Regions from separate parts of the Halomonas sp. FeN2 genome, predicted to be linked through region 2. Evidence: predicted binding sites of a transcription regulator. Region 2 holds the regulator's gene; each other region holds the start of a gene.
What was found. The regulator sigma-54, encoded in region 2, starts transcription at its own class of promoters, with help from an activator protein. The targets are predictions, from matches to a motif close to TGGCACNNNNNTTGCTNT.

Region 1: the regulator sigma-54 is predicted to act here: its motif matches at 2,918-2,935, upstream of KF947_RS18830 (HAD-IIB family hydrolase).
Region 3: the regulator sigma-54 is predicted to act here: its motif matches at 2,158-2,175, upstream of speB (agmatinase).
Region 4: the regulator sigma-54 is predicted to act here: its motif matches at 5,459-5,476, upstream of KF947_RS10075 (P-II family nitrogen regulator).

The regions. Positions count from the first base shown of each region.
Region 1 is NZ_CP074200.1:4,093,350-4,100,764, reverse strand. Features, by position in the region: gene htc2 (methyl-accepting chemotaxis protein Htc2) at 1-360, shown strand, start outside; gene KF947_RS18835 (hypothetical protein) at 635-1,855, opposite strand; gene KF947_RS18830 (HAD-IIB family hydrolase) at 1,916-2,824, opposite strand; gene KF947_RS18825 (IS110 family transposase) at 4,619-5,641, shown strand; gene KF947_RS18820 (OmpA family protein) at 6,619-7,415, opposite strand, start outside.
Region 2 is NZ_CP074200.1:4,350,378-4,357,792, forward strand. Features, by position in the region: gene KF947_RS19960 (HPr family phosphocarrier protein) at 1-52, opposite strand, end outside; gene rapZ (RNase adapter RapZ) at 98-1,030, opposite strand; gene KF947_RS19970 (PTS sugar transporter subunit IIA) at 1,118-1,588, opposite strand; gene hpf (ribosome hibernation-promoting factor, HPF/YfiA family) at 1,593-1,901, opposite strand; gene KF947_RS19980 (RNA polymerase factor sigma-54) at 1,999-3,414, opposite strand; gene lptB (LPS export ABC transporter ATP-binding protein) at 3,544-4,311, opposite strand; gene lptA (lipopolysaccharide transport periplasmic protein LptA) at 4,323-4,817, opposite strand; gene lptC (LPS export ABC transporter periplasmic protein LptC) at 4,835-5,404, opposite strand; gene KF947_RS20000 (KdsC family phosphatase) at 5,405-5,947, opposite strand; gene KF947_RS20005 (KpsF/GutQ family sugar-phosphate isomerase) at 6,004-6,990, opposite strand; gene KF947_RS20010 (ABC transporter ATP-binding protein) at 7,298-7,415, shown strand, end outside.
Region 3 is NZ_CP074200.1:1,642,608-1,650,022, forward strand. Features, by position in the region: gene KF947_RS07625 (YjiH family protein) at 1-1,024, opposite strand, end outside; gene speB (agmatinase) at 1,130-2,080, opposite strand; gene KF947_RS07635 (sigma-54 interaction domain-containing protein) at 2,304-3,722, shown strand; gene KF947_RS07640 (ABC transporter ATP-binding protein) at 3,836-4,966, shown strand; gene KF947_RS07645 (ABC transporter substrate-binding protein) at 4,996-6,276, shown strand; gene KF947_RS07650 (carbohydrate ABC transporter permease) at 6,340-7,224, shown strand; gene KF947_RS07655 (carbohydrate ABC transporter permease) at 7,221-7,415, shown strand, end outside.
Region 4 is NZ_CP074200.1:2,205,887-2,213,301, forward strand. Features, by position in the region: gene KF947_RS10050 (methyl-accepting chemotaxis protein) at 1-1,131, shown strand, start outside; gene KF947_RS10055 (LysR family transcriptional regulator) at 1,136-2,062, opposite strand; gene KF947_RS10060 (ferredoxin--NADP reductase) at 2,243-3,019, shown strand; gene glnK (P-II family nitrogen regulator) at 3,222-3,560, opposite strand; gene KF947_RS10070 (ammonium transporter) at 3,752-4,999, opposite strand; gene KF947_RS10075 (P-II family nitrogen regulator) at 5,045-5,383, opposite strand; gene KF947_RS10080 (accessory factor UbiK family protein) at 5,740-6,108, shown strand; gene KF947_RS10085 (TonB-dependent receptor) at 6,244-7,415, shown strand, end outside.

The DNA of each region.
Region 1 (7,415 bases), 260 kb from region 2:
AGCAAAGTGGTGGAAGGTAGCCGCCAAGTAAGTGACACCGGGGATGTGATCAATGGCATGGTCGCTGACATTAAACAGCTCAGCACACTGGTTCAGGAAATCTCTGCAGCCACCATTGAGCAGAGCAGCGGCATTGAGCAGGTCAACCAGGCGGTAACGCAAATGGATCAAATGACCCAGCAAAATGCCAGCCTGGTGCAACAGAGTAACCACGCCACTCAAACGCTCGCACAGCTCAGCGCCCAGCTGCGTCAGTTGGTTGCTCACTTCCGCATTAACCAGAGCGCTGGGCATGCACATGCAAGTCTGCCAGCCTCTTCCCCTGCCCCGCGGGCAGCCTACCAGGACAGCGATTTTTAGTCTCAATATCCGCTGAGTGAAACCACTCAGCTATCTAGATGTTGTGGGAAGGCGCTTATAGCGCGCGAAGGGTGTTGAAAGCACCCCTTAGGTTAAGCTGGCGAAGTGCCTGAACATTCGCGAGCTAAAGCTCCCTCCCACAGGTTTAGATATCTCCCACAGGTTTAGCTATTTTCCTAGCGGGGATAATTCCACACTGAGTGAATACGAGACAAAAAAGGCCAACTCCCCTTGGGTAGCTGGCCTTTTATTGTCTATATCGTGCAGGAAACGCCTAAACCTTACCCTGGTTATCCAGTTCTACTGCCTCGTGCATGCGCGTGAGCAGATCCGGCACCGCGGCCTGAACACGATTCCAGCTGGGGATAAAAGGTCGCTCTCGCGGGTTATCCATAAAAAGATTGCCCGCTTCGAGCAGGTTACTGGCAAACAGCTCCACGGCCTGCTCTTCGCTGTGACGATCAAGACTTAGACCGTTCATCGTCGCATCGTGGTCATAGGCTTCGATCAAATCCAGCGCAAAGCGGTAGTAGGTGGCTTTAAGCGTGCGGAAGTCTTCGCTGCTAAAGGTAACCCCCTGGGTAGCTAGTTTGCGATAGAGCGCTTTTGAAATATCCAGGCTCATGCGGTTTAAGCCGCTATCAGGATCATCTTCGCTAACCGGCTGATGCTTGTGGTCGTAGGCATCGGCAATATCCACCTGGCAGAGCTGGCGCAGGGAGTAGTTGCGCTGTAACTCCGACAAAACGCCAATTTCCAGCCCCCAGTCTGCGGGCATACGAATCCCCTCGAGCACTTCACTACGCATCGCAAACTCACCTGACAGCGGGTAGCGAAAGCTATCCAGATAATCGAGGTAGGGCATCGGCCCGCAAACCGTTTTAAGCGCCCGCAGCAACGGCGTGACTAATAGTCGAGAGACGCGACCATTTAGCTTGCCCTCGGCAATACGCGGGTAATAACCTTTGCAGAAGCTGTAGTTGAAATTAGGGTGCGCCACGGGATACATCAAGCGCGCAAGTAGCCCCCGCTCATAGGTCAAAATATCGCAGTCGTGAAGCCCTACTACCGTCGAGCGCCCTGATGACAGCATATAGCCTGCGCAATACCACACATTGCGCCCTTTACCAGGCTCTAACGCGCCTAAACCGTGCTCTTCCAGCTCCGCATCCAGGGCACGCAGCCGTGGGCCATCGTTCCATAAGATGCGCGTGTGCTGCGGCAGGCGTGAGAAAAATTCCCGAGCATATAAAAATTGCTCGCGATCGGCTCGATCCAGGCCAATGACAATTTCATTGAGGTACGGGACTTTAACCAGCTCATCGACGATTGCTGACAGCGCCGGCCCTTCCAGCTCAGAAAAAAGCGACGGCAAAATCAGCCCCATTGGACGCCGTCGAGCAAACTGGCACAGCTCTTGTTCAAGCGCTTCCACCGAGCGCCGGGTAAGGTTGTGAAAGTCCGTAATAATACCGTTTTGATGAAAGTCACTCATGCGCTTACCTCCCTGGATTCAAAGTACTGGAGTCAAAGTACTGGACTCAAAGAACTGTACTCAAAGGATCACGACATCTCTCTTCTCCGCCGTCGCTAAACGGCGGTCATCTCGCCCCCACCAGTAGACCACCCCCTCGGCCCAGCCGGTAGGCCCTGTTGCATCCGTGCGGTAAATAGAAGCGTTGCAGGGTTCTACGGCTAAGTCATGGCAACCTCGAATTACCACCGCTTGATCCACCGCTTCGAGCATGGTGATATCGTTTGGCCCATCCCCTAACCCCAATGAAAGAGGCGTTCGGCCTCTTAACGCCGTGAAACGTTTAACCAGCCACTCAACGGCACTTCCTTTATCGGCGGAAAGTCCCATCACATGCCAAAAGCGCCCGCCTTGAGTAAGCTGTAGCCCATCCCCTTCTAAAGCGGTGCGAAACGTCTCTAGAGCTGCCTCGGAGTCCTGCCACAGCAGCGGCTCACTACCTTCCCGCTGCCGCGCATCCCGGGCGCGAACCGCATCAAGCCCGGTGAGCTCCATCACCTCAGCTACGCTCATCTCTCCCATGCGAGTGAAACGAATCCCCAGACGCTCGCGCCAAACCTTCAACCGGGCACGAATAAAGCCAATATCCACACCAGGATGCTTGATAACGACGCCATCACGGCCACTCCCTGGGCGGTCTAAGCGCGCATGGCACCAGCCTGGCGGTAGACCAATAACCGCACCGTTTTCAGCAATAAACGGCGTTGCCGTGAGACCCAGGGCTTCGCGCAGCGGAATCAGTTCGGCACGGGTTTTACTGGTCACCGGAATTACCGGCACCCCCATCTGCTTTAAGCGGGCAAGCCAGGGAGCCGCGGGACTGAAGTCATAGCTGTGATGATCCAGCAGCGAGCCATCTAAATCGGTCACTACCAGACGTGGCTGCAGAGCAGGATCAACCGAAGGGGTTGACTGGGCGGATTCAGGCATAGCACTACCTCTCTTCGGCCTTAACGCTTCGTTAAGACGTCATGTCTCGGACACCTAAATAGCTATGGCCAGCTATTAATTGCTATAGAAAGCATAGCAATTCATAAGCCAAAACAGAGAAGTGTCGATTCAACAGAGGGTTACAGGACTTTTTTGCGGGAAAAATGTATCGCAACACTCGCAAGCACCAAAAAGAGGCAGTTTTAACGCACCAAATAAGTGCAAGAAAAATCACGAGGGAAAATAAAGCTATAAAAAAACGTCACAGGTCTTGGCAACGTCTCATAAATAGCTATACTGAAATTGTACCCACTGGTGATCCTGTACACCCCTCACCTGATTCCAGTGGGCTGCAGTGAGCCAAGCCCTTTGATGCCCGCCTCCCCCGGCGGGCTTTTTTTTGCCCCACCTAAGGGGCGCCTACGGCACCCTTCGCGCGCTGGAAGCGCCCTCCTACAAGTAGCTTCTGGCTTAGGGCTGGCTGTCTGGTGTTGTGGGAGGGAGCTTTAGCTCGCGACCATTCTAGCTTCCAGCCTGAAGACACTAAGGGGCGCCTGCGGCACCCTTCGCGCGCTGGAAGCGCCCTCCTACAAGTCGCTTCTGGCTTAGAGCTGGCTGTAGGGTGTTGTGGGAGGAAGCTTTAGCTCGCGACCATTCTAGCTTCCAGCCGGAAGACACTAAGGGGCGCCTGCGGCCCCCTTCGCGCGCTGGAAGCGCCCTCCTACAAGTAGCTTCTGGCTTAGGGCTGGCTGTAGGGTGTTGTGGGAGGAAGCTTTAGCTCGCGACCATTCTGGCTTCCAGCCGGAAGACACTAAGGGGCGCCTACGGCACCCTTCGCGCGCTAGAAGCGCCCTCCTACAAGTAGCTTCTGGCTTAGTGCTGGCTGTATGGTGTTGTGGGAGGAAGCTTTAGCTCGCGACCATTCTGGCTTCCAGCCGGAAGACACTAAGGGGCGCCTACGGCATCCTTCGCGCGCTGGAAGCGCCCTCCTACAAGTAGCTTCTGGCTTAGCGCTGGCTGTAGGGTGTTGTGGGAGGGAGCTTTAGCTCGCGACCATTCTGGCTTCCAGCCGGAAGACACTAAGGGGCGCCTGCGGCCCCCTTCGCGCGCTGGAAGCGCCCTCCTACAATAGACAACTGCCTCGGTGCCAAAGCTAGTGGTGGGAGGGAGCTTTAGCTCGCGACCATTCTGGCTTCCAGCCGGAAGACACTAAGGGGCGCCTGCGGCACCCTTCGCGCGCTGGAAGCGCCCTCCTACAAGTAGCTTCTGGCTTAGGGCTGGCTGTAGGGTGTTGTGGGAGGGAGCTTTAGCTCGCGACCATTCTGGCTTCCAGCCGGAAGACACTAAGGGGCGCCTGCGGCCCCCTTCGCGCGCTGGAAGCGCCCTCCTACAAGTAGCTTCTGGCTTAGTGCTGGCTGTAGGGTGTTGTGGGAGGAAGCTTTAGCTCGCGACCATTCTAGCTTCCAGCCGGAAGACACTAAGGGGCGCCTGCGGCCCCCTTCGCGCGCTGGAAGCGCCCTCCTACAAGTCGCTTCTGGCTTAGTGATGGCTGTATGGTGTTGTGGGAGGGAGCTTTAGCTCGCGACCATTCTGGCTTCCAGCCGGAAGACACTAAGGGGCGCCTACGGCACCCTTCGCGCGCTAGAAGCGCCCTCCTACAAGTCGCTTCTGGCTTAGTGCTGGCTGTATGGTGTTGTGGGAAATGGGATGGATCCGTCCCTCTGTGCCAAGATGAAGAAGTACTTCATCTAACGTGCGCAGAACACTGACGGCATCTTGAAAGAGGATCCATCCATGAACAACATTAGCATTGTGGGTATTGATCTTGCCAAGCATGTTTTTCAACTTCATGCCGTTGATGACAGTGGCCATAAAGTGTTTAGCAAAAAGATCAAACGTGATCAGTTGAGAACAGTGATGGCGAACCTTCCGCCCTGCATCGTGGCCATGGAAGCGTGTGGCTCCGCTCACTATTGGGCTCGTGAGATCAGCCAGCTTGGTCACGATGCACAACTGCTCCCTCCACAAGCCGTAAAACCGTTTATTCAGGGGCATAAAAATGATGCACGCGATGCCGCCGGTATCGCCGAAGCGGCTGCACGCCCGGCGACACGGCGCGTGACAGTGAAAACCCAGGAACAGCAGTCGCTACAAGCACTGCACCGGGTACGCAGCCGCCTTGTGCGTGCTCGGACGGTGGTCGGCAACGAGCTGCGCGGACTGTTAAATGAGGTTGGCATTATTGTGGCTCAAGGCCACCGGGTTATCCGACAAGGGGATATACGCCAATTGCTAGACGAGCGTCACGATCAGTTGGGAGCCACGTTATGCAACGTGATCCATGACCTCTTAGATGAGTGGCTAGCACTCGACACGCGCATCGCCGAGTACGACAAACGACTAGAGGCGTATGTTCAGGCCTCTCCCTGCACGAAGCAGCTGATGAGCGTTCCTGGCATTGGCCCTGTCAATGCCACCTTGCTCGTCAGTCATATGGGGGATCCCAAGCGTTTCCCTAATGGACGGCAATTTAGCGCTTCTATTGGTTTAGTGCCACGGCAGTACTCAAGTGGCGGTAAGAACGTCTTAAAAAGCATCACCAAACGTGGCAACAGCGAGGTGCGGCGCCAACTCGTTCATGGTGCCAGGGCGGCTTTGAGGCAGTTTCAACGTCAAGAACACCCCGACCGACTGGCTCAATGGGTCATACGGCTGGCGGCACGGGTAGGTCAGCGAAAGGCGATTGTGGCCCTCGCGAATAAAATGGCGCGAATTTGCTGGTCGATACTCGCTCATCAACGCTCTTATCAAGCCTAGAAAAGTGAGGCAGTTGCCTCTACGAGGTACTTAGAAAAAGTCATATTATCGTTTGAAGTAAGTACACCCGAGGTTGCGTGAGTAAGACATTTGATGGCACACAGGTAAGACCGACTCTCTGTCACTCTGTGAAGCTGTTAGGCCCCTTGAGAGGCCGCGTGGGAGATTAAGAGCAGAGAGTGCGCATTCCATCAGGGCCAGGTAGTCGCGCTACCATCAAAGGCCGGATATAAGCGTGCAGTCCTCATCCGTGTGCATCTCGTGGCTTGCTTGCTCAACGGGACGGATCCATATAAGGAAGCTTTAGCTCGCGACCATTCTAGCTTCCAGCCGGAAGACACTAAGGGGCGCCTGCGGCACCCTTCGCGCGCTGGAAGCGCCCTCCTACAAGTCGCTTCTGGCTTAGGGCTGGCTGTAGGGTGTTGTGGGAGGAAGCTTTAGCTCGCGACCATTCTAGCTTCCAGCCGGAAGACACTAAGGGGCGCCTGCGGCCCCCTTCGCGCGCTGGAAGCGCCCTCCTACAAGTCGCTTCTGGCTTAGTGCTGGCTGTAGGGTGTTGTGGGAGGAAGCTTTAGCTCGCGACCATTCTAGCTTCCAGCCGGAAGACACTAAGGGGCGCCTGCGGCCCCCTTCGCGCGCTGGAAGCGCCCTCCTACAAGTCGCTTCTGGCTTAGAGCTGGCTGTAGGGTGTTGTGGGAGGGAGCTTTAGCTCGCGACCATTCTGGCTTCCAGCCGGAAGACACTAAGGGGCGCCTGCGGCCCCCTTCGCGCGCTGGAAGCGCCCTCCTACAAGTAGCTTCTGGCTTAGGGCTGGCTGTAGGGTGTTGTGGGGGCTGTATGGTGTTGTGGGAGGAAGCTTTAGCTCGCGACCATTCTAGCTTCCAGCCGGAAGACACTAAGGGGCGCCTGCGGCCCCCTTCGCGCGCTGGAAGCGCCCCCCCTACAATTTAATAGAACCTTGCAACAGTGAGTATTTACTACTCAACATGAATAACCACCTCAACCCGCCGATTACGTGCACGCCCTTCTGCGGTGGCATTGCTTTCAAGTGGTTTTGTTGCTGCCAAGCCTACGGCGCGTAAACGTTCAGCATCGACACCTTCAGCTTCCAGCGCTTCCACAATGGCAATGGCGCGGGCGCTCGACAACGCCCAGTTAGATGAGAACTCATCGGTGTTAATGGTCTGGCTGTCCGAATGCCCCTCAACCCATACTTCGCCATCATAGCGCTGAATAGTTTCCAACAAACTGCCCACTAGTGACGAGCCGTTGTCGGTCAACTCAGCCGTAGCAGAAGGAAATAGCAGTTGATCCTGCACGCGGAGGCTAATCCCCTCCGCCACCCGCGACACTTCAACACCCTCCAGGTCGGGCAGATAGGTAGACTCTTCTACGCGCTCCGAAAGCGCCTGGTTTAGCGCAAGTGCACCCGCTACTGACTCATCGCTCACCGCTTGTACATTTACCGGGGGGCGGTCGGTTAACACCACCATGTAGTCAGCCAAGGGTGATGTAAAATCATCGCTGCCCGCGGGCATCAGCAGTTTTGGCAAGTAGAAAGTCGGCTCGACAGGCTGCGGCGGTGCTGCCAAAAGCGGTGGAACCCCGAAGCTGACTCGTCGAGGAAGATCAGTCAACTTGGGCAAGCCCGCCACGCCAAGTGCCGCACTAATGGCCATAGGGTTCAACCCTGCCCCACTCCACCGAGCAATGTTCACACGATCATTATTTATCTGAGCCAAAGAATCAGGCAAGGGAACGCCTAAAGTAGGCG
Region 2 (7,415 bases):
CGCGAGCGTGTAGCCCGCGTTGATTGGTAAGTGTAAGTATGCGTTCTGGCACCCTGGTTCCTTTTCGCCGAGTGGTGTCATTAATGGATAGACGCGCTTAAGAGGTCTCTGGCCGCTCGTTGGGTGTGGCAGCGCTGACGAGAGGAGCGGCCAACTGTTCGCTTAAGGTGTAATGCAGGCCAAGTTCGCGGTGGCGAAGCTGAACTTCGCCCATGCTAGGCGCTAATTTTTCCGCTAACTTCTCGACCATATAGACCGAGCGGTGCTGACCACCCGTACAGCCAATGGCGATAGTCATGTAGCTACGTTGGCTATTTTGGTAAGCGGGTAACCAACGCTCCAGCCAGGCCAAAATGTCGTCGCTCATGGCGTCAACGATCGGATAGCTGCTCAAAAAAGCCACGATTTCCGCGTCGCGGCCAGTGAACTGGCGCAGCGTTGGATCCCAGTAAGGGTTTGGCAGGCAGCGCACATCGAAGACCAGGTCGGCGTCTAACGGTACGCCGCGTTTATAGCCAAACGATTCCAGCGTTAACGTCAGCTTATCGCGCCGTTGATGCGCTACCTGGTCGGTAATACGGCGACGTAAATCGTGCACCGATAACCGTGATGTATCGATCAAAAGGTCGGCCAGGTCGCGAATATCCTCCAGCGTTTCCTCCTCTTTATTGATCGCCTCTTCCAGGGTCATCTCGCTATCGCGGGTCAGCGGATGGCGTCGCCGAGTAGCAGAGTAGCGCTCAAGCAGTATGCGTGCGTCGGTAGTTAGGTAAATCACTTGAAAGTCGATTTTACGCTGACGCAACTCCTCTAACAAAGAGGGTAGGCGCTCCAGCGCTCCCGGCAAATTGCGGGCATCAATACTGACCGCCAGATGGGTGCGATCGCCCTGGTCACGCAGTTCATCCACCAATGATCCCAGCAGCATAGCGGGGAGGTTGTCAATCGCGTAGTAGCCAAGATCTTCCAGCGCTTGCAAGGCGATAGATTTACCTGACCCGGAGCGGCCGCTAATGATCACCAGTTGCATAGAGTCTCTCTTTGCTTTGATCAAGCTGCGTTGAGGGTGGTGAGCGAATAATCTGCTGTGCTGTGCCCTGAACAGGCTTTCAGACCCTTAGGCCGCTGATTGCTCGCGAATTTTAGCGGTAATCAGCTCGAGCAGTTCGCGCTGGCTGGCTGCTTTACGCAGCTGCTGGCGCGTGTCCGCATCATTCATGATGGTCGCTACCTGCCCCAGTAGTGAGAGATGCGTGTCATCTGCCTCTTCGGGTACCAACAGGACAAATACCAGATCTACCGGATCGCCGTCGATAGCATCGAAATCGATTGCTTCAGCCAGCTTTAAAAACCCGGCGATAGGGGCGGTGCAGTGGGGGCTCCGCGCATGGGGAATAGCCACGCCGTTACCAATACCCGTACTACCTAAGCGCTCGCGGCCGATTAAACGGCTAAACACTTCTTGGCTGTCCAGGCTGGGGATATTTTGGGCAATAAAGGTGCTGTAAAACTCCAGCACCCTTTTTTTGCTACCCCCGGGTACGTCATACAGAACACGTTCCGGGGGGAGTATGGTTTCCAACGTCATTGAATTAACGCACACCAGCGCCTTGGGCGCGAGCTTGTGCTTTTTCCTTGTGTTTAACGAGTTGACGGTCGATTTTATCCGCTAGCGCGTCGATAGCGGCGTACATATCACTGTCTAGGGCTTCCGCATGTAAGTCAGCACCTGCTGCGTGCAGCGTACAGGCGGCCTGCTGGCGCTCTTTCTCCACTGATAAGGTGACTTGCACCGTAGTTATATTGTCGTAATGGCGCTCTACACGCTCAAGCTTTTCGTTGACATAGTCACGCAAGGCGTCAGTCAGTTCTACGTGATGACCAGTGATATTTACTTGCATTGACGTGCTCCTTATCCATCGGACTGTACTTCGATTGTAACCCTTTTTGCCGCGTTGCAAAGCCCTTGTCGAGAGTTTCCCTGAAACGTTAGCGAAGTTAGCGCAAACGGCGCCGTTCACTAGATGAGGGAATGCCCATGGCTTCACGGTATTTCGCCACCGTACGACGCGCCACTTGAATCCCTCCCTCGCCTAACAGCGTCACTAAGCGACTATCTGAAAGCGGCTTGCCGGGCGGCTCCTCTTGAATCAGTTTCTTGAGACGTGCCCGGATGGCAGTGCTGGAATGGCTATCGCCATCTTGACCGCTCACCTGGCTTGAGAAAAAGTATTTGAGTTCAAACACGCCTCGAGGTGTATGGATATATTTTTGCGTCGTTACCCGTGAAATAGTCGACTCGTGCATCTCGACGGCTTCGGCAATATCGGCCAGTATCAATGGCTTCATGGCTTCTTCACCGTGCTCCAAAAAGCCAATCTGGCGGGTAATGATTTCGCGACCCACACGCAGCAGCGTATCGTTTCGGCTAGAGAGGCTTTTGATCAGCCAGCGCGCTTCCTGGAGGTGTTCTTTGAGAAACTGATTGTCCTGGCTCTTGTCCGCTCGCTTAATCAAGCTGGCGTAGTCCGGCTGAATGCGCAGCCTTGGCAGGGCTTCTGGGTTGAGTTCTAAGTGCCAGCCTTCGTTATCGTGGCGCACGACTAGGTCGGGGGTAACATAGCTATCGTCGGTGTCGCCGTAAGCGCTGCCTGGCCGTGGGTCTAGGCTGCGAATCAGTAGGATGACGTCGGTCAACTGTTCGTCGTCGAGCCCTAGGCGGCGCTTCAGCAGGCGCATATCGTCTTTACCAAGCGCTTCGAGAAACTGCCGCACTAAACGGCGAGCGGGAACCAGCAGTGGCGTATCATCGGGGAGGGCGGCGAGCTGCAGCATCAAGCATTCACGCAGATCCCGGGCAAAGATGCCGGTCGGCTCAAACTGCTGGAGCTTGAGCAGAATGGTTTCCACTTCGCGTTGACTAAGCCCGTCAATGCCCTGGGCGCGCAGGCCTTCACGGATGTCGTTGAGCGGTTGGGTTAGGTAGCCGTTAGCGTCGAGCGCGTCGATTAAACTCTCCGCGACAAGCTGCTCGCGGGCGCTAAAATCGGTCATGGCAAGCTGCCATAGCAGGTGGCCATGCAGGCTTTGCCCTGCTGCCTGACGCTCAAAATCAGGGCCTTCGCTGCTGCTACCCCCCTGACTGCCCATATCTTGATAGGTATCTGACCAGTCGCTATCTACCGAGAGCTCAGTAGGGATGCTCTCTGACCACTCTTCTTCCTTAGGCTCGCTGACAGCCTGCTCACTAAATTCATCTTCCTGCTCCAGCATGGGATTGGCATCAAGTGCCTGCTGAATTTCTTGACGAAGATCCAGCGTAGAGAGTTGCAGCAGCGCAATGGCCTGCTGCAACTGGGGCGTCATGGTCAGCTGTGTGCCGATACGCAGTTGGAGAGAAGCTTTCATGACCATCTGAGAACCACTCGTTAATCAGAATGCTCCACCCTAGTGCGAGTGAGTGCTTGGCGCAAGTGCAATAAGCATGCCATTGGTAGTAAAGTTGTTTTAAAGCGCTATTTAGGGGCGATGAAGGCGAAACTGTTACAGACGAAAATCGGCGCCCAAATACACGTCCCTTACTTTTTGATTGGTGAGAATCGAAGCCGGCGAGCCACTGGCGATGATTTGCCCATCGCCGACGATATAGGCGATATCGCAAATATCCAGGGTTTCACGCACGTTGTGATCAGTAATCAGCACGCCGATATGGCGCTGTTTAAGCGCACGAATAATGCTTTTAATATCACCTACCGAGATGGGGTCAACGCCCGCAAAAGGCTCATCAAGCAGAATAAAAGCGGGCTCTGTGGCTAGCGAACGGGCGATTTCTACACGCCGGCGCTCGCCCCCTGAAAGGCTCATGCCCAGGTTGTCGCGGATATGGGTAATATGGAAGTCTTCGAGTAGCGCTTCCAGGCGCTGTTCGCGGTCGCTGCGACTAAGCTCTTTGCGGGTCTCGAGTATCGCCATAATATTATCGGCAACCGAGAGTTTGCGGAAAATAGATGCCTCTTGAGGTAGATAGCCAATTCCCGCCGCTGCGCGCTCGTGCATGGGGGCGCGGGTTAAATCCACATCGTCGATACCCACCTTGCCAGCGTCGGACTTGACTAGCCCAACGATCATATAGAATGAGGTGGTTTTACCCGCGCCATTGGGGCCCAGGAGCCCAACGACGCTGCCTTGGCAGATTTCCAAATTGATGTCTTTAACCACACGGCGGCGTTTGTAGCTTTTAGCCAGGTGGTGGGCATAAAGGGTTTTGTTCGGTGTAAGGATGTTGTTCGGCGTAGTGTCAGCAGTTGCCACAGCTTGACTCCCTATTGTTCAGGCTGAAGGGTCATACGTATGCGCTGGGGCTCGCTGCCGTCAACGTCAGAGCGTGCTTGAATCACTTCACGATCAATAAAATATTCAAGTCGCCCGCCGCTAAATTTGTCCTCCTGTTGGGTCAGTTCGGCTTGGTCAATTAACTCAACGCGGCGCTCGGCGACGTGATAAATAATCCGCCGTGCCCAGCCCTCTGTAGGGCCATCTTGCCCTTCGCCTTGATGGCGCAAGTAGGCGCGCTCTCCGGTGGCGGTTGCCGTCGAGAGTTCGCCCGCGTCGTTGCGTTCGATCTCTACCCGGTCGCCGCGCAGCTGCATTTCCCCCTGGCGAATGTCCACATCCCCAGTGTAAACAGCAGTCCCGGCCCGCTGGTCGAGATCCAACCGGTCGGCTTCAACTTCCACGGGAGCTTGTTGTGAAGTTTGAGCCAACGACGATACCGGCATAGCGAGTGCAAAAAGGGCTGTGTAGATAAGTGCTTTCATGGCGACTCCTCTTAAGCTTAAGGTTGCGTGGCCGGGGGGTGTATGCCGCGCACGTTATCAGTTAGGCGAACCCGGCTATTGTTAAGCCACACGTCCAAGCGTGAAGCGCTCATTTGCTGGGGTGGTTGCTGAAGCACGACCGGTGTTTCACTCCACGCATGCTGATTTAGGCCATCATAATGGAGTAGCTCAGTATCTAGCTGCCAGCCTTCGTCCGGTGCTATCAACTGAGCTGAGCCTGACAGTAGCAGAGCTTGGGTAGCAGTGTTGAGCGTGCCTACATCGGCACTCGCTAGCCATTGACGATCCTCATTGTCATACAGTACCGCTTCGGGCTCTTCTGTCCAGGTTTCGCTTTGCTGAGGCGTATGGATAAGGCGCGGTGTTTTCAGCGACTGCAAAACGTTGCCGTTATCGCCGAATAGCGTAATTTCAGCATTTTCCAGTACGTGGCCTGGTTCCTGGGCCTGCGCTTCCGGATCGATGCTGGTGCCTTGAGGCCCACGAGGGTCAAGCCATACCAGCAGGGCCCCTAGCGCTATTACTAGCCCGGCTAGCCAGAGGCGTACTTTAAAGCGTTTAGCCATTTAAGTGCGGCCGTGCAGATAGGTGTCGAGCACCGCGCCCCAGTGCCCTTGCGATTCAAGCAGCGTATCGCAAATTTCGCGCACGGCACCGTGGCCACCCAGGCGTTCGGTGATCCAGTCGGCGTGGGTGTGCATGTAGTCTGGCGCGTTAGGTACGGTAATGCCTACGCCGCAACGCTTAATAGCCGCTAGATCGGGTAGATCGTCGCCACAATAAGCCACCTGTTCCAGCTCGATATCGAGGCGCTGACAAAGCCCGCGAAGGGTGGCTAGCTTGTCTTCACAGCCTTGGTGGACATGGTCGATACCCAAGGCTGCAGCGCGTTGGCTCACCATGGGAGAGTCGCGCCCGGTAATCAGTGCAACATGTACGCCCACGCGTTTGAGAAGTTTTAGCCCATGGCCATCCTGGGTATGGAATGCTTTGATTTCGATTCCATCGGCCTGAAAGTAGAGGCGGCCATCGGTGAGTATGCCGTCAACATCCAGCGCCAATAAGCGTACGCGGCGGAGTCGATCGAGTAGCGCAGCAGGTAGGGTCATAGAGCCTCCATATCAGTAAAATCGTAAAAACCGAACGAAATAAAAACGCCGCTGGGTTAAATAACGCCGCTGGCGAGCAGGTCGTGCATATGTAGAGCCCCAATAGGGCGCTGTTGTTCATCGACCACCGCTAGCGCGGTAATACGGCTCTCTTCCATTATGCGCACCGCTTCGGCCGCTAGGATGTCGGGGCCGATGCGTTTGCCCGGTCGAGTCATGACATCATCAACGAGCACATCATGCAGATTATGGAATTGATCCAGCGTGCGCCGAAGGTCGCCATCGGTATAGACTCCGGCGAGGCGTCCATCGCTATCCACCACACAGGTAAAGCCAAGCCCTTGCCGGGTAATCTCCAATAACGCATCGCGCAGCGGGCTGCCCAGCGCGACCTGGGGCAGGCGCGCGCCGTCGTGCATCAGGTCTCTAACGCGCAGTAGCAGGCGTTTGCCTAAACTGCCTCCAGGATGGGAAAGGGCAAAATCTTCAGCGGTAAAGCCGCGTGCTTCCAGTAACGCCACCGCCAGTGCGTCACCCAGGGCGAGCGCAGCGGTGGTGGAGCTGGTGGGAGCGAGGTCGAGCGGGCATGCCTCACGTTCAACCCCACTGTTTAAGTGCGCGTCAGCGTGCTTGGCGAGGGTTGAGTTTGGTCGTCCCGTCATGCTGACCAGCGGTGTGCCCAGGCGTTTAAGCAGTGGCAGTAGCGCAGTGACTTCGGCCGTTTCACCCGAGTTAGAGAGTGCCAGCACTACATCAGTACGGGTGATCATACCTAAGTCGCCGTGGCTGGCTTCTCCGGGGTGAACGAAAAAGGCCGGTGTGCCGGTACTGGCAAGCGTTGCTGCCAACTTACCTGCAATATGCCCCGACTTGCCCATGCCTGTCACTACCACGCGCCCTTGGCAGGCGAGGATCAATTCGCAGGCGCGGTCAAAGCTTTCGTCTAGTTTAGCCTGGAGGCCTCCAATCGCTGCCTGCTCAATTTGCAGCGTACGCATCGCGCTTTCGCGTAGTAGGCTGGATGAAGCGAGAGGCTGGCGCATGGCGTTTTCTCTTAACGATTGAAAATATAAAAAGTCGTAACCGCCAAGAATAACATCTCATCACTGCTTATAGGCAGTAATTGAGGTCGTTACCCCTGGAGGCTTGATTGATAACTTGGTCTGGCCTAGGGATTGGCTCACCACTGGTTTTTTTAATCAATAGGAAGGCTCCTCGCACAGTAATGTTGTGTAGCGTTATAGTACAATGTTCGATAATGTTTTAGAAACGCTGTTTTCTAACTGCAGTAGCAGCAAGTAGGGTATGATAATTAGCCCTAGCTGCGCCTCGTTAAGAGTCAACTGATCCATGACAGATGCACCCTTTATAGAAATTGAAAACCTTTATTTCTCTCGTGGCGACCACGAAATTTTCCGTGGTGTGAATATGACCATACCGCGGGGTAAAGTAACCGCGATCATGGGGC
Region 3 (7,415 bases), 2.1 Mb from region 2:
TGCCAATGGCGAACACCAAGGGAAGTAAGCCGAGGAAAATATCCATCACGTTGAGGAGCGCCAAACGTGCCAGCTCTCGGGGCCCAGGAGCTCCGGCGGCGCGATTGGTAGCCTGAATCAAGCTGTAACGAAACAGACCCACTTTTTCAGTGCGCTCTTCGCTCAACTGGCAGCCCACCGGCTCGTAATAGTCATTGGACTTGCGCGACAGCGGCGGCAGGCGCGGCACGATGACCGCCGCGATCAATCCGGAGACCACCACCGTGAAGTAGAACTGCACAAACAGGTGGTTGATATCCACGAAGCTGGTGACGAGCAGCGCAAACGCAATCGAGACCACCGAAAAGTTGGTGGCAATGACCGAGGCTTCGCGGCGGTTATAGAAGCCCTGCTCGTACTGCTGCGTGGTGATCAGCACGCCGACGGTGCCCGATCCCATCCAGGAGGCAGTGGCATCGATGGCGCTGCGCCCCGGCAGGTTAAAAATCACCCGAAATGGCTTACGTACCATACTGCCGATGAACTCCATAAAGCCAAACTCGACCAGAAACGGCAGCAGCAGCGCGGCAAAGAAAAAGAAGGTGAGCAGTACCGGCGCCAAGTCATTGAGCATCACGCCACCGGTAAAGGAAGCGGTCACGAACTCAGGCCCGAACTGAAAATAGGTCATCACAGCAAAAAGCGCGCCTAATACGCGCATCGCAAGCCACACCGGGCCAACATGAAACATTTCGTGCAGCATGCCCTTTTTGGCCCAGGATGGGTTAGCTAACTTGGCGTAAATCGTCGCTACCACCGATAGGCAGAGTACCACTACCGCAATAGCTGGCAGCGCCGAGCCCAGCAAGGCCTGCAAACTATCGGCCATGAGCCCCATGCCGATGTTAATGGTATCGCCCACCTGAAAAGGGACGAGAAACAGCAGCACCCCAATTAGCGAGGGAATGATAAACTTCAGTAAATGCGCGAGCGGTATCGGCGCCGACGAGGTCGGCTCTTCCGATTTAATGTTGCTATACGACATAGGATTCACCCATTGGAAGTGATTATTGGAGGTGGGCTGGCGGCGTTGTTAGGTCAGTACGTTTATTATTTAATCGCTATTTCTTTGATAGCTATTCGGTTAGCGTCACTCGCCACGCTTTACGCCCGGCAGTACGCAGAGCATTTCATACAGCAGCGTGGCGCCCATCAGTGCAGTGTTGCCGCTGGGGTCGTAAGGCGGTGATACTTCCACCAGGTCGCAGCCGACAATATTCAGCCCAGCGGCACCGCGAACCAGCTCCAATCCTTGGCTAGAGGTCAGTCCCCCCATTTCCACCGTGCCGGTGCCGGGGGCAACAGAAGGATCCAGGCCGTCGATGTCGAAACTGATGTACACCGGGATATCGCCCATCTGCTCGCGCACTTCCTGCATCAACGGCGCTAGAGAGCGATACCAGCACTCTTCGGCGGGAACGACGCGAAAGCCCTGATCGCGGCACCAGTCAAAATCCTCAGCGGCATAGCCGGTACCGCGCAGGCCGATTTGCACTACCTTGCCATGGGCCAATAAACCCTCCTCCTGGGCACGACGAAACGGCGTGCCGTGGGCAATTGGCTCGCCGAACATGTGCTCATTGACATCGGCATGGGCATCGATATGAATCAGCCCCACCGGGCCGTGCTTTTTGGCCATGGCGCGGAGGATAGGCAGCGTGAGCGTATGTTCTCCGCCCAGGGTCAGCGGAATGCAGTCATGTTTCAGCACCTCATCGTAAAAGGCGGTGATGATGTCGACGCTTTTAGGCAGGTGGAAAGTATTGATGGGTACATCGCCGATATCGGCGACCTGCAGGCTTTCAAAGGGCGCGGCGCGGGTCGCCATATTGTAGGGGCGCAGCATGCGCGACTCGTCGCGAATCTGGCGCGGCCCAAGCCGCGTGCCAGGACGATTTGAAGTGCCAATATCCATAGGGATACCAATAAATGCCGCGTCTAATCCCTCGGCGGTTTCTTGAGTAGGCAGGCGCATCATGGTGGCAGGGCCTGCAAAGCGCGGCATGGTGTTGCCGCCCAGGGGCTGATTAAACTCCGACATACACATCTCCTTATATTTTTTGGCGGTGAGCACGGTGTAGGTATTGGCCTAGCTCTTTTCACTCATCTTCTAAAGACACTGCACAGACCGTGCCAAGTCGAAGATGCCCATAAAGTGGTGGGATTAGCGACCAAACGATGCAAAAATGAATCAAATAGAAGCTTTTTCAATTCATTCTTGAATCAAAAATTCAAAAATGAATCACTCAGAGGAGGCGGCTGCGATGAGTGAAATAGACAGGCGCGTGCTGCGAACCATTGTGGAGACCGCAAACGACCACTTCTTTATTGTCAGTGGCGATGGGCAAATAGTGGACATCAGCCCAGGAGCCGAAGCGGTTTACGGAGTATCCAGAGAGGAGTTGCTCTCCAGCAGTGTGCAGCAACTGCAAGCGGCCGGGGTACTCAAACCCTCCATCACCATGGAAGTAATGCGCACCCGCCGGCCTGCGCAGCTTATGCAGGTCACCGGAACAGGCCGCCGGGTGATTGCCGAAGCCTACCCAGTGTTCGTCGACGGCAAGCTTGAGCGCATTATCAGCCGCTCGCGGGATTTAACCGACTTGCAGCTATTGCAGGACGAGTATGCGCTGCTGCAAAAACGCTTTAGCGAACACTTAAAGCGCAGTCAGGCAGCGCCAGACGCGGAAGAGCAGGCGCTGGATGACGCCCTGGACAATTTGCAGGTGCGCAGCAGCGTGATGCGTGAAATTGCGCTGCTGCTTAAACGGGTCGCCCCTTCGGATGCCAACGTGCTGATGCTGGGGGAATCAGGTGTGGGTAAAAGCGCCTTTGCCAAACAGCTACACCGCTGGAGCCAGCGCTGTGACGGCCCCTTTATTGACGTTAACTGCGCGGCGATTCCCGAGAATCTGTTTGAATCCGAGATGTTTGGCTACCAGCCCGGCGCTTTCAGCGGTGCCGCTCGCCAGGGCAAAGCCGGGCTGTTAGAGCAGGCCGAGGGCGGCACGCTGTTTTTGGATGAAATAGGCGAGCTGCCGCTGCTAATGCAAACCAAACTGCTCAAGGTGATCCAGGACGGTAGTTTGACCCGACTGGGTGACACCCGATCACGCAAGGTCAATTTCCGCTTGGTTGTGGCGACCAATCAGGATTTGGGCAAGCAAGTAGAGGCCGGACTTTTCCGTCTGGATCTTTACTACCGCCTCAATGTGATCCCCGTGACCCTGCCGCCGCTACGTGACCGGCGGGAGGATATCCCCGACCTGGTTGAAGCGTGTTTAAACCGGCTCAACCAGCGCTATGGGCGGCAAAAAATCCTTGATACCCGCGTTTGGTCGACCCTGATGGGCAGCGAATGGCCGGGGAATGTCCGTGAGCTGGAGAATTGGCTAGAAAGAGCCTGGCTTTCCAGCCCCACCGATCAAATCGAGGTGCCCGCCGCACTCCCTCACGCCGAGCAGCATCCGGCCAACTTGCCGAGCGCCTCGCCAGCAACGTCGGCAGTAGCACTCGAACCCCAGGAAACCCTCAAGCAATACCTAGCGCGGCTGGAGCGTGAAACCCTTGAGGAGCTGTGCAACACACTCCCCAGCACCTACGCCATTGCCGAACGACTGGGCATTAGCCAATCCAGCGTGGTGCGCAGGCTGCAGCGTTATGGCATTAAGGTCGCCAGGTGATTCTCTGCTTGACACAACTGCTGTCATCAACCATCCATGTAAGTGTCATGAAACGGCAACACCTTCAACACAAGCTGAACCAATAACAACCAACAGCCGGTGATGTGTGTGCTATGTCAAACCAATCGCGAATACGCTTAGAGGGCGTCACTAAACGTTGGGGCGCCTCTGCGGCTGTGGATGGTATTTCGTTTGATGTTACCCCAGGGCAGTTTGTCATTCTGCTCGGCCCTTCAGGCTGCGGTAAATCCACCACGCTACGCATGATTGCAGGCTTGGAAGAAGCCAGCGACGGCCAAATTCATATTGGCGAACGCGACGTCACGCGCCTGCCGCCCGGCGACCGTGGGCTAAGCATGGTATTCCAGTCCTATGCGCTGTTTCCGCATTTGAGTGCGGCTGACAATATCGTGTTTGGCCTGCGCAGCCGCAAAGTCCCCAAAGCCGAGCAGCGCCAGCGACTGGCCAAGGTCGCCGAACTGGTCGATTTAACCGATTACCTAAACCGCAAACCTGCCCAGCTTTCCGGCGGCCAACGCCAGCGGGTGGCTTTGGCGCGCTCGGTGATCTCCGAACACCCGATCTGCTTGATGGACGAGCCACTCTCCAACCTGGACGCCCGGCTGCGCAGCGATATGCGCCGGGAAATCAAAGCACTACAAAGCCGCCTGAACATGACGGTGATTTACGTCACCCACGACCAGGTGGAAGCCATGAGCATGGGTGATCGTGTGATTCTGATGCAGCATGGCAAAATCGTTCAGGACGGCACCCCAGACGAGCTCTACAACCGCCCCGCTAGCGCTTTTGCCGCCAGCTTTATTGGCAGCCCCGCCATGAATCTGCTGCCATTAGTGGCCGGTGAGAATGGCGCCGTTATCGAAGGTGAACCCAGTACCCCCGTAGCCCCCTTGGAGGCCGCTGGTTGTCACTTGGGCATCCGCCCGGAAGATGTTGAGCTGCGAATTGCACCCGGTTCCGGCGTGCCCGCTAACGTATTAAGTGAAGAGTACTTGGGAGCGGACACTATTGCGTATGTCGCGGTGGGTTCGCACACCCTACGCGTGCGGCTTAGCGGCAAGCAGACACTAACAGGCCAGCCATGCAGCCTCTATTGGACGTCAGAGAATACACACCTTTTCGATGCCGAAGGCCTGCGGCGGGATGACCTGACGCCGACCCCATTACCCAGCTCATCTCGAAGCATTCCTCGTCCACCGGCGGTGGGCTCTTTCCAACACTGACAGCAGTATTGACACTTGCGGAGTCTCTTATGCGTTTGCGTACCCCTTTTGCAATGACCGCCCTGGCAGCGGGCTTGTTAAGCGCCGCCCAGGTAAACGCGGATAGCGTCGATCTGACCATGTACTACCCGGTCGCGGTGGGCGGTGCACTCACCGACGTGGTTGATAACCTGGTGGAAGAGTTTGAGAGCGAATACCCCGATATCAATGTGGAAGCGATCTACGCCGGTAACTACGACGACACCCGCGTGCGCGCCATGTCGGCGATGGAAGCGGGTGATACGCCCCAACTATCGGTCATGTTCTCCATCGACCTGTACGAGCTGATTGAGCAGAACGCCATCGTCGCCTTTGACGACCTGGTCGAAACCGATGAAGAGCGCGAATGGCTCGATGGCTTCTACCCAGGGCTGATGGAAAATGGCCAGCTGGATGGCAAAACCTACGGCATCCCCTTCCAGCGCTCCACCATCGTACTGTTCTGGAACAAGGACGCCTTTGAAGCCGCTGGCCTAGACCCCGAAACACCCCCGGAAAACTGGGAAGAGATGGCCGAGATGGCGTCGACCGTGCGCGAAGCCTCCAATGGCGAGCAGTGGGGCGTGATGGTGCCGTCGACTGGCTACCCCTACTGGATGTTCCAGGCCTTCGCCTTTCAGAACGGCCACCGGCTAATGAGTGAAGATGGCACCGAGGTCTACTTCGACGACCCCGCAGCGGTTGAAGCGCTGGAGTACTGGGTGTCGCTGGCCACCGAGCACAATGCCATGCCCGACGGCACCATCGAGTGGGGCACCCTGCGCCAGAACTTCCTTGAAGAGTCCACGGCGATGATGTGGCACACCACGGGCAACCTGACCGCCGTACGCAGCGAAGCCAATTTTGATTTTGGCGTCGCCATGCTGCCGATGAAAACCCAGCGCGGCAGCCCCACCGGCGGCGGCAACTTCTACATTTTTGAAGATGCGACGGAAGAAGAGCAGCGCGCAGCGATGACCTTTATTCGCTGGATGACCGCTCCCGAGCGTGCCGCTGCCTGGTCGATTGAGACCGGCTATATGGGCGTTAGCCCCGCCGCTTATGAGACCGACGCGCTGCAAAGCTACGTGGAAGAGTTCGCGCCAGCAGCGGTCGCCCGCGACCAGCTTGAACACGGCACGGCAGAGCTTTCTACCTACCAGGGTGGCCGCATTCGCCGCGCCTTGGATAACGCCGTACAGGCGGCACTCACCGGACAAATGACACCGCAAGAAGCGCTTAGTCAGGCGCAGCAAGAGGCCGACAGCGTGTTGCGCCGCTACGCCCGCTAATCGTTAGGCATTTCACTGTTTGCCGGGGCATGCCCCGGCTTTTCCAACGTGCGGTACGTCTCTATGTCATTCACCAACCACCGCAAAATGCAGCTCTACGGCGCGCTTCTGCTGCTGCCCGCTGCGCTACTGCTGACGACGTTTGCTTATTTACCAACCGTGACAACGGTCATTAACAGCCTGTTTTTACCCGGCTTTCGCGATGCACCCACTGAATTCGTAGGCCTTGAAAATTATCAGGTGTTGTTCGATGACCCGACGTTTTGGAAAGTAGCGCGTAACAACTTAATTTACGCCGTCGGTACGATTCCTACGTCTATCGCGCTGGCCTTGGGTATGGCGCTGTTCGTCAATGGCAAGCTTCGCGGGCGGGGCTTTGTGCGCATGGCCTACTTTACGCCGACGATTCTACCCATGATCGCCGCGGCCAATATCTGGATGTTTTTCTACGCGCCGCAGATTGGCCTGTTCAATAGCTTGCTCGGTGCACTGGGGTTTTCAGGGGTGAACTGGCTCGGCGATCCAAGCGTTGCGTTAAGCTCGGTGATCGTGATGTCGGTGTGGAAAGAAGCCGGTTTTTTTATGATCTTCTACCTGGCGGCGCTACAGAGTGTGCCACCCGAGCTAAAAGAGGCAGCTGACTTAGAAGGCACTAGCCGCTGGAGCTTCTTCTGGCGGGTCACATTTCCGCTACTCATGCCCACCACGCTGTTTGTGCTGATCAATGCCCTGATTAACTCGGTGCGGGTCGTGGATCACCTATTTATCTTGACCAAGGGCGGGCCCAATAACGCCACCAACCTGCTGCTCTACTACGTTTACGAGAATGCGTTCTCGTTCTTTGACCGCACCACGGCAGCCACCATTACGGTGGTTATTCTGCTGGTGCTTGCGGTAGTGGCCACGCTTAAGTTCACGATTTTAGATCGCAGGACGCACTATCAATGAATACAACCACTACCTATGCGCCCCGCTCCCTTTTCTTCTCAATTCCAGCGCTGGAAACCGTGGCCGCGTGGCTACTGGCGATTATTTGGATTTTTCCGCTGCTGTATGCCTTTTGGGCCGCCTTCCACCCCAGCGAATTTATGGTGAACTTTGAGCTCTTCGCCCCGCTGACACTGGAGAACTTCACTAAC
Region 4 (7,415 bases), 2.1 Mb from region 2:
TGGGTATTGATGATCCGGCTACCTGAAAGCGCCGTGCTTGCAGGTCTAAATAACTTACAAGAGCAAATGCAAAGCCAACGCGAGACTTCGACACTCGGTATGATTGGCATGGGTCTGGTGATCGCCTTTTTGGGTCTGATTGCCAGTTGGTTGCTGGGAAGCAGCATCTCTCGCCCGCTGAAACAACTGGCCGATCGCATGCGCGAGATCGCCTCTGGAGATGGCGACTTAACCCAGCGGCTACCGGTGCGTGGGCGTGACGAAGGGGCAGAGCTGGCGATTCAGTTCAATGCCTTTGCGGTCAAGATCCACGATGTATTGGTTGATGTACGCACCAGCAGTGAATCCGTTCACCATGCGGCCAATGAGATCGCCATGGGCGGCCAGGATTTGTCTCGCCGCACCGATAATGCAGCCGCAAGCCTGCAGCAGACCTCTGCCTCGATAGAGGAAATCACCAGCACGGTTCAACACACGGCGGCCTCGGCCAAAGAAGCCAACAAACTGTCTCAGACCGCCTCAGAAGTAGCCAGAGAAGGCGGGCAAGTCGTGGCGAATGTGGTCACTACCATGGAAGACATTACCCACGCGTCGGACAAGATCGGTGAAATCGTCACGTTAATGAACAGCATTTCGTTCCAGACCAACCTGCTGGCGCTCAACGCCTCAGTGGAAGCTGCACGGGCGGGTGAGCATGGTCGCGGCTTTGCCGTGGTGGCGGACGAGGTACGCAAGCTGGCAGGGCGCAGCAGCGAGGCGGCCAACGATATCCAGAAACTGATTGAGGATTCTCAAAGCAAGGTCAATAACGGCACCACGTTGGTGCGTAATGCTGGGTCTACCATGAAGGAGATCGTGGCGCATATTACCCGCGTGACCGATGTTCTGGAGGAGATCAACGCCGCCACCAGCGAGCAAAGCGAAGGTATCAAACAAGTCAACATCGCCGTCGCAGAGCTGGATCGCATGACCCAGGAGAACGCGGCCATGGTGGAAGAGTCCACGACTGCTGCCGAGCAGTTGAAAGAGCAAGCCGACCATTTAGCGGTCACCATAGGCAGTTTCAAACTATCTCAACACCCACCGGCTCCGCTAACGTTAAAGTCCGCCCAAGCGTTGCCATCGTTTTGAGGGACTAAGGAATCGGCGGCAGCGCAATATCGTCACTGCGCTTGGCCCCGGCCGTCATCTCACGGCACAGGCGCAGGAACTCGCGCACGCCGGTGGTGAGGTATTTATGCCGGTGCCAAATAAACGTGAACTGACGCTTTAGATCCAATTCCGGCGTAGGCAGCGGCACCAAGCTGCCGCGCCGGAAGGCATCGCGTAACGCTAGGCGCGAGACACAGCCGATCCCCAACCCCGACTCCACGGCACGCTTAATACCTTCCGTATGCTCTAGCTCCAGCAGGGTGTTAAACCGGCTGCGGCGGTGGCGGGCGGCGTGCTCCAGAGTCATACGCGTACCGGATCCCTCTTCGCGCATTATCCAGTCTTCACGCAGCAATTGCTCAAGCTCAAGGTGCTCGCGGCCTGCCAGTGGGTGCCGCGGCGAGCAAAACACGCACAGCTCATCTTCCACCCAGGGCTGGCTGATGATCATGTCATCGTCGCACTGCCCCTCGATCAAGCCTAAATCCAGCGAGTGCTGGCGCACGCCTTCGATAATATGGCGCGTATTGCGCACCGCCAAGCGTACCCGGCTGCCGGGGTGGCGTTGCATAAAGTCGCTGATCAACAGCGTGGCGAGGTAGTTACCAATGGTCAGCGTGGCCCCTACATCCAGCGAGCCAACCCCTTTCTGGCCTCGTAGAAGCTCTTCAATCTCTTCACCGCGATCCAGCAGCGCCACCGCTTTGGGCAACAGCTGAAACCCCAGCGCGTTGAGTTTTAAGCGTTTACCAATCCGATCCAGCAGTTGGCAGTCGAACTGCCGCTCAAGCTCCGCAAGCGCCGTGCTGGTCGCCGACTGAGACATGGCCAGCGCCCGCGCCGCATGGGAGACGCTCTCATGCTGAGCAACCGCCACAAAGACTTCCAACTGCCGCAGGGTGTAGTGCATAGAGACTAGCCTTTATTTGATCTATATCTATTTTTCAGATAACCGTTATCAATATAATTCGCTTAACAGATATACCACCCTTTGCTTAGACTTGCTGGCAACATATTTAATCATTTTTATTCTTTTTAAGAATATGACCGATGCGGACTAGCGCCAGCATCGACTAATGGAGAAAACGGCATGAGTAAGTTTGCTCTGGAAGAAGTGCTTAGCGTTCATCACTGGAACGATACCCTGTTCAGCTTCCGCACCACCCGCGAACGCAGCCTGCGCTTCAAAACCGGTCAGTTTGTGATGATTGGTTTGGAAGTGAACGGCAAACCGCTGATGCGTGCTTACTCCATCGCCAGCCCCAACTACGAGGATCACCTGGAGTTCTTCAGCATTAAAGTGCCCGATGGCCCGCTCACGTCACGCCTTCAGCACCTGAAAGTAGGCGATCAGATTATGGTCAGCCGCAAGCCCACCGGCACGCTGGTATGCGATGACCTACTGCCGGGCCGTAACCTCTATATGCTCTCCACCGGTACCGGCTTGGCGCCGTTTATGAGTTTGATCCAGGATCCTGAAGTGTACGAGCGCTTCGAGAAAGTCGTGCTGGTTCATGGTGTACGGGAAGTCTCTGAATTGGCCTACGCCGATTTCATCACCAAAGAGCTGCCAGCTCATGAATACCTGGGTGAAGACATCGCTGAAAAGCTGGTCTACTACCCCACCGTTACTCGGGAAGAGTTCCACACCATGGGACGCCTGACCGACCATATTCGCTCGGGCAAGCTGTTTGAAGATACCGGCCTACCGCCCATCGACCCACGTCAGGATCGCGCGATGATCTGCGGCAGCCCTGCCATGCTGGACGATACCAGCGCGCTACTTGACGAGTTGGGCCTTAATATTTCGCCGCGCATGGGCGAACCGGGCGACTACGTCATTGAGCGCGCCTTTGTTGAGAAATAAGGTTGAGAAATAAGACAAAATCGCCTTCTCCTCACAGTGTGGAATTTTCTCTGCCAGCCATGTAGCTGCTCCAGTGGGAGGTAGCTTTAGCTCGCGACCCATGAGGGTGCATGAGGCACTCTTCGCAGATGATAAAAACCCCCACCGCTCGGCTTGAGTATTTCAACCGAGCGGCGGGGGTTTTTAATGCCTAATCTGCCTATCAGACGGCATCTTTGCCCGTCTCACCAGTACGGATACGAATCACCTGCTCCAGCGGCATCACAAAGATTTTGCCGTCGCCGATTTTGCCCGTGTTCGCCACCTGGGTGATGGCATCAATCACCTGCTCGGCCATGTCGTCGTCCACGGCAACTTCCAACTTCACCTTGGGTAGGAAGTCCACCACATACTCAGCGCCACGATACAGCTCGGTATGCCCTTTCTGTCGCCCAAAGCCTTTCACTTCCGTCACCGTAATACCCTGAACGCCGATATCGGAGAGCGACTCGCGTACATCGTCGAGCTTAAACGGCTTGATAATCGCTGTGATCAATTTCATTACCATATCCTCTAACTGGGTGGCCGTGATGGGGGACGGGTTGAACGGAAGCGAATGTCGCAACCGGTAACCGCTAACCATCAGCATACACCGCTATCGGCAGAGAATAAAAAAGCCTCCCACTAAGGGGAGGCCATAAGGAGCACGCCAGCTCACTAGTTCAGCATTAAATTATTTCTTAATGCCGCTATTTACTTCTTAATTCCAAATTCGGGATAGGCTTCAAGACCGCACTCAGCGATATCCACGCCTTCATACTCTTCTTCTTCGCTAACCCGGATGCCCATGATGGCTTTCAGGATGAGCCATACCACCAGGCTTGCCAGGAAGACCCAACCGAAGATACCGGCGATACCGATGACCTGGGCACCAAACGAAGCCCCGTCGTTAGTCAACGGTACTGCCAGCACGCCCCAGATACCCACAACGCCGTGAACCGAGATCGCGCCGACCGGATCATCCAACTTCAGTTTATCGAGGGTAACGATGGCAGCTACTACGATGATGCCGCCAACTGCACCAATAATAGTGGCACCCAGCGCAGTCGGGGAGAGTGGATCAGCAGTAATGGCGACCAAACCTGCAAGTGCACCGTTCAACGCCATGGTCAGATCCGCTTTGCGGAACCACAGTTTGGCCAGGATCAAGGCGGCAATCACACCACCCGCAGCAGCAGCGTTAGTGTTTACAAATACTTGCGCCACATTGTTTGCAGAATCGACAGCCGCCAGCTTGAGCTCAGAGCCGCCGTTGAAACCGAACCAACCCATCCACAGGATGAAGGTACCCAGCGTTGCCAGCGGCATGTTGGCACCAGGAATAGCGTGGATAGAACCGTCTTTACCGTATTTGCCTTTACGTGGGCCGAGCACGATCACACCCGCTAGCGCAGCCGCCGCACCGGCAAGGTGCACAATGCCTGAACCCGCATAGTCCGAGTAGCCCACTTCAGACAACCAGCCGCCACCCCAAGTCCAGTAGCCAGACACCGGATAGATAAATGCGGTCATGACCACAGCAAAGGCCAGGAAGGCCCACAGTTTCATACGCTCAGCCACGGCACCCGACACAATCGACATGGCGGTTGCAACAAACACGACCTGGAAGAAGAAGTCGGAACGCATGGAGTAGTAAGGCGCGTCATCGCCGCCCGCTGTCACCGCATCCACACTGTTTTCAGCGCCAATCAAGAACCCCAGATTGGGCAGGAAGCCGCCAGCGCTGCTGGAGTACATGATGTAGTAGCCCACCAGCAAATACATGGTGCAGGCAATGGCGAACAGCGCGATATTCTTGGTCAGGATCTCAGCGGTGTTTTTGGAGCGTACCAAGCCCGCTTCTAACATGGAGAAGCCTGCCGCCATCCACATGACGAGCACACCGCAAATTAGAAAGTAGAACGTATCGAGCGCGTAGCTCAGATCAGTCAACTCATTCATTGTAAGTTCCCCGTTGAACTATAGAAATGATCCGAAAAAGCAGCGTTAAACGGCGTCCGCACCGCGCTCGCCTGTCCGAATCCGAATAACGTCTTCAAGCGGTGTCACAAACACCTTGCCGTCACCGATCTTGCCGCTGTTAGCCGCACTACAGATCGCATCCAATACGCTCTCTAAACGGGCGTCATCTACGGCCACTTCCACTTTTACCTTGGGTAGAAAGTCGACCACGTACTCCGCGCCACGATACAGCTCGGTATGCCCTTTCTGACGGCCAAAACCTTTAACTTCAGTGACCGTAATGCCCTGAACGCCGTTGTCGGCCAGTGCCTCACGAACGTCGTCGAGCTTAAATGGCTTGATGATAGCGGTGATGAGTTTCATCCCGGATCTCCCCTGCTGGATAAGTCCTGCTAGATTGGTAGCGGCACAGCCGCCAGAATAAGCACCTGAACCGATAATGCGCATACTGTGCCAGCTGACTTTTTTTTCTTACAAGTCAGTTGATTAGCCGCTACCAAAAGTAATCTTCAGGGCTAAATCCGAGCAAAGCCATTGTCATACCACCGCTATTGCACCAAAAAAGAGCGTAAGCAAAAGTAGCCTGCTCTATTTCGATGCACACCCTGGGTTAAGCAGTAAAAGCACGCGATACATGCGAATTCGCCAACTGTTGCGTATCCTTACCGGTAAGCACTTTTATATATGTTCATTTAGCGAGTTATTAGGAGAAAGCAGCTATGGCGCCTCAAGACCGCATCAGCCGACTGGCCCAGCAGATTGGCGACCGTTTACAAAACGCCTCCCAGGCGCCGGAAGATATTCAGAAGGGCGTGCAGCAAGTCGTGCGTGGCGCCTTTGACCGCCTGGAGCTTGTCTCACGGGAGGATTTCGACATTTTAATGGACGTACTACAGCGCACCCGTTCACGGGTAGAGGCGTTAGAGCGTCAAGTCGCTAACCTTGAAGCCGCCGTTGAGGCCTCTGCTTCAACAATGCCCACGCCAACAACGGCCACGCCATTAGAAGCAGAAGCTCCACCGGTTCCAGAGCCGCATGAGCCGGAATCAGATGCAGAAGAAGAGAAGAACAAACCCGATAACGCTTAAACTTCATTAGCAGCAATAGGTGATAGCCTATTGCTGCGCGCACCTCAAAATAAATACGAATCACTATCGTTGACTTTGTATATCGTGGTGATACTCTCCGCCTTTGATTTTCTTACTATCTGCGGATTGTTCACTATGCACGCCCCGTCATTATCAAAGCTGTCTTTTGCAAAGCTGCCTTTTACAAAGCCGTTTTCTTCGCCGTCGTTTGTTTCACTATCGAGTCTTATTGGCACAGGTCTGTTACTGAGCTTCTCCAACGGCGTTTTCGCCCAAAACACTGCCTCTGGTACTTCGTCTAGCGCCAGCGCCGACGACACCATGGTGGTCGTAGGGTCGCGTACCCCCAGCCAGATCAGCCAGATTCCGGGTGCTGTATGGGTCATTGATAAAGAGATGCTGCAACAGCAGACCCGCAATGGTGCAGACCTAAAGACAGCATTGGGGCATCTGGTGCCGGGGCTGGATCTAGCGCCTCAAGGGCGCACCAATTATGGGCAAAACATGCGTGGCCGGGGCGTGCAGGTGCTCATCGATGGTGTGTCGCTAAACAGTTCCCGGGGGCTTTCCCGACAGTTCGATGCCATTGATCCCTTCAATATTGAGCGCGTGGAGGTGCTTTCCGGCGCCAGCAGCCTGTATGGCGGCGGTGCGACGGGGGGCTTGATCAATATCATTACCCGCAAAGGCGAAGAAGGCCTGAACTGGCGTACCGAAGCTGGCATCACCTCTGGCTTCAATAACAGCGATGATATGGATCGGCGTCTGTCACAATCGATCAGCGGCGGCAATGAGCGAGTTCAAGGCTATCTGGGTACCGCCATTGGCGACAACGGGCGCCACTATGACGGCAGCGGCCAGGAAATCTTCCCCGATATCGCCCAGACCGACCTGCAGGATAATCGCAGCATTGATGTTTTGGGCAACCTCTCTTTTCGTTTGACCGATGAACAGAGCCTGGAGCTGGGCGCCCAGCTGTACCGTTCAGGCTATGAAGGTGATCGGGGTGTTTATTTTCCCAATCTCGACGCGGCCACGCCCAACTTGAACGATGCCGAAATTCGCGATGGCTACCGTTCACAGCGCGATCCGGAAACCGACCGTAAGCTCGTCAACGTCAACTATCACCACGCCAACCTGTGGGGGCAAAACTTCTACCTGCAGGCGTTTCACCGCGAGGAGGAGTCCAGCTTCCAGGCCTTTCCCTACCCAGTCGCCGACGGCCTGCAGTTTCGCGCCTCACAGCAAAACACCGATTTAAGCGGCATCAAGGCGCTGTTTGAATCGCGCCTGGGTGATGACGTTTC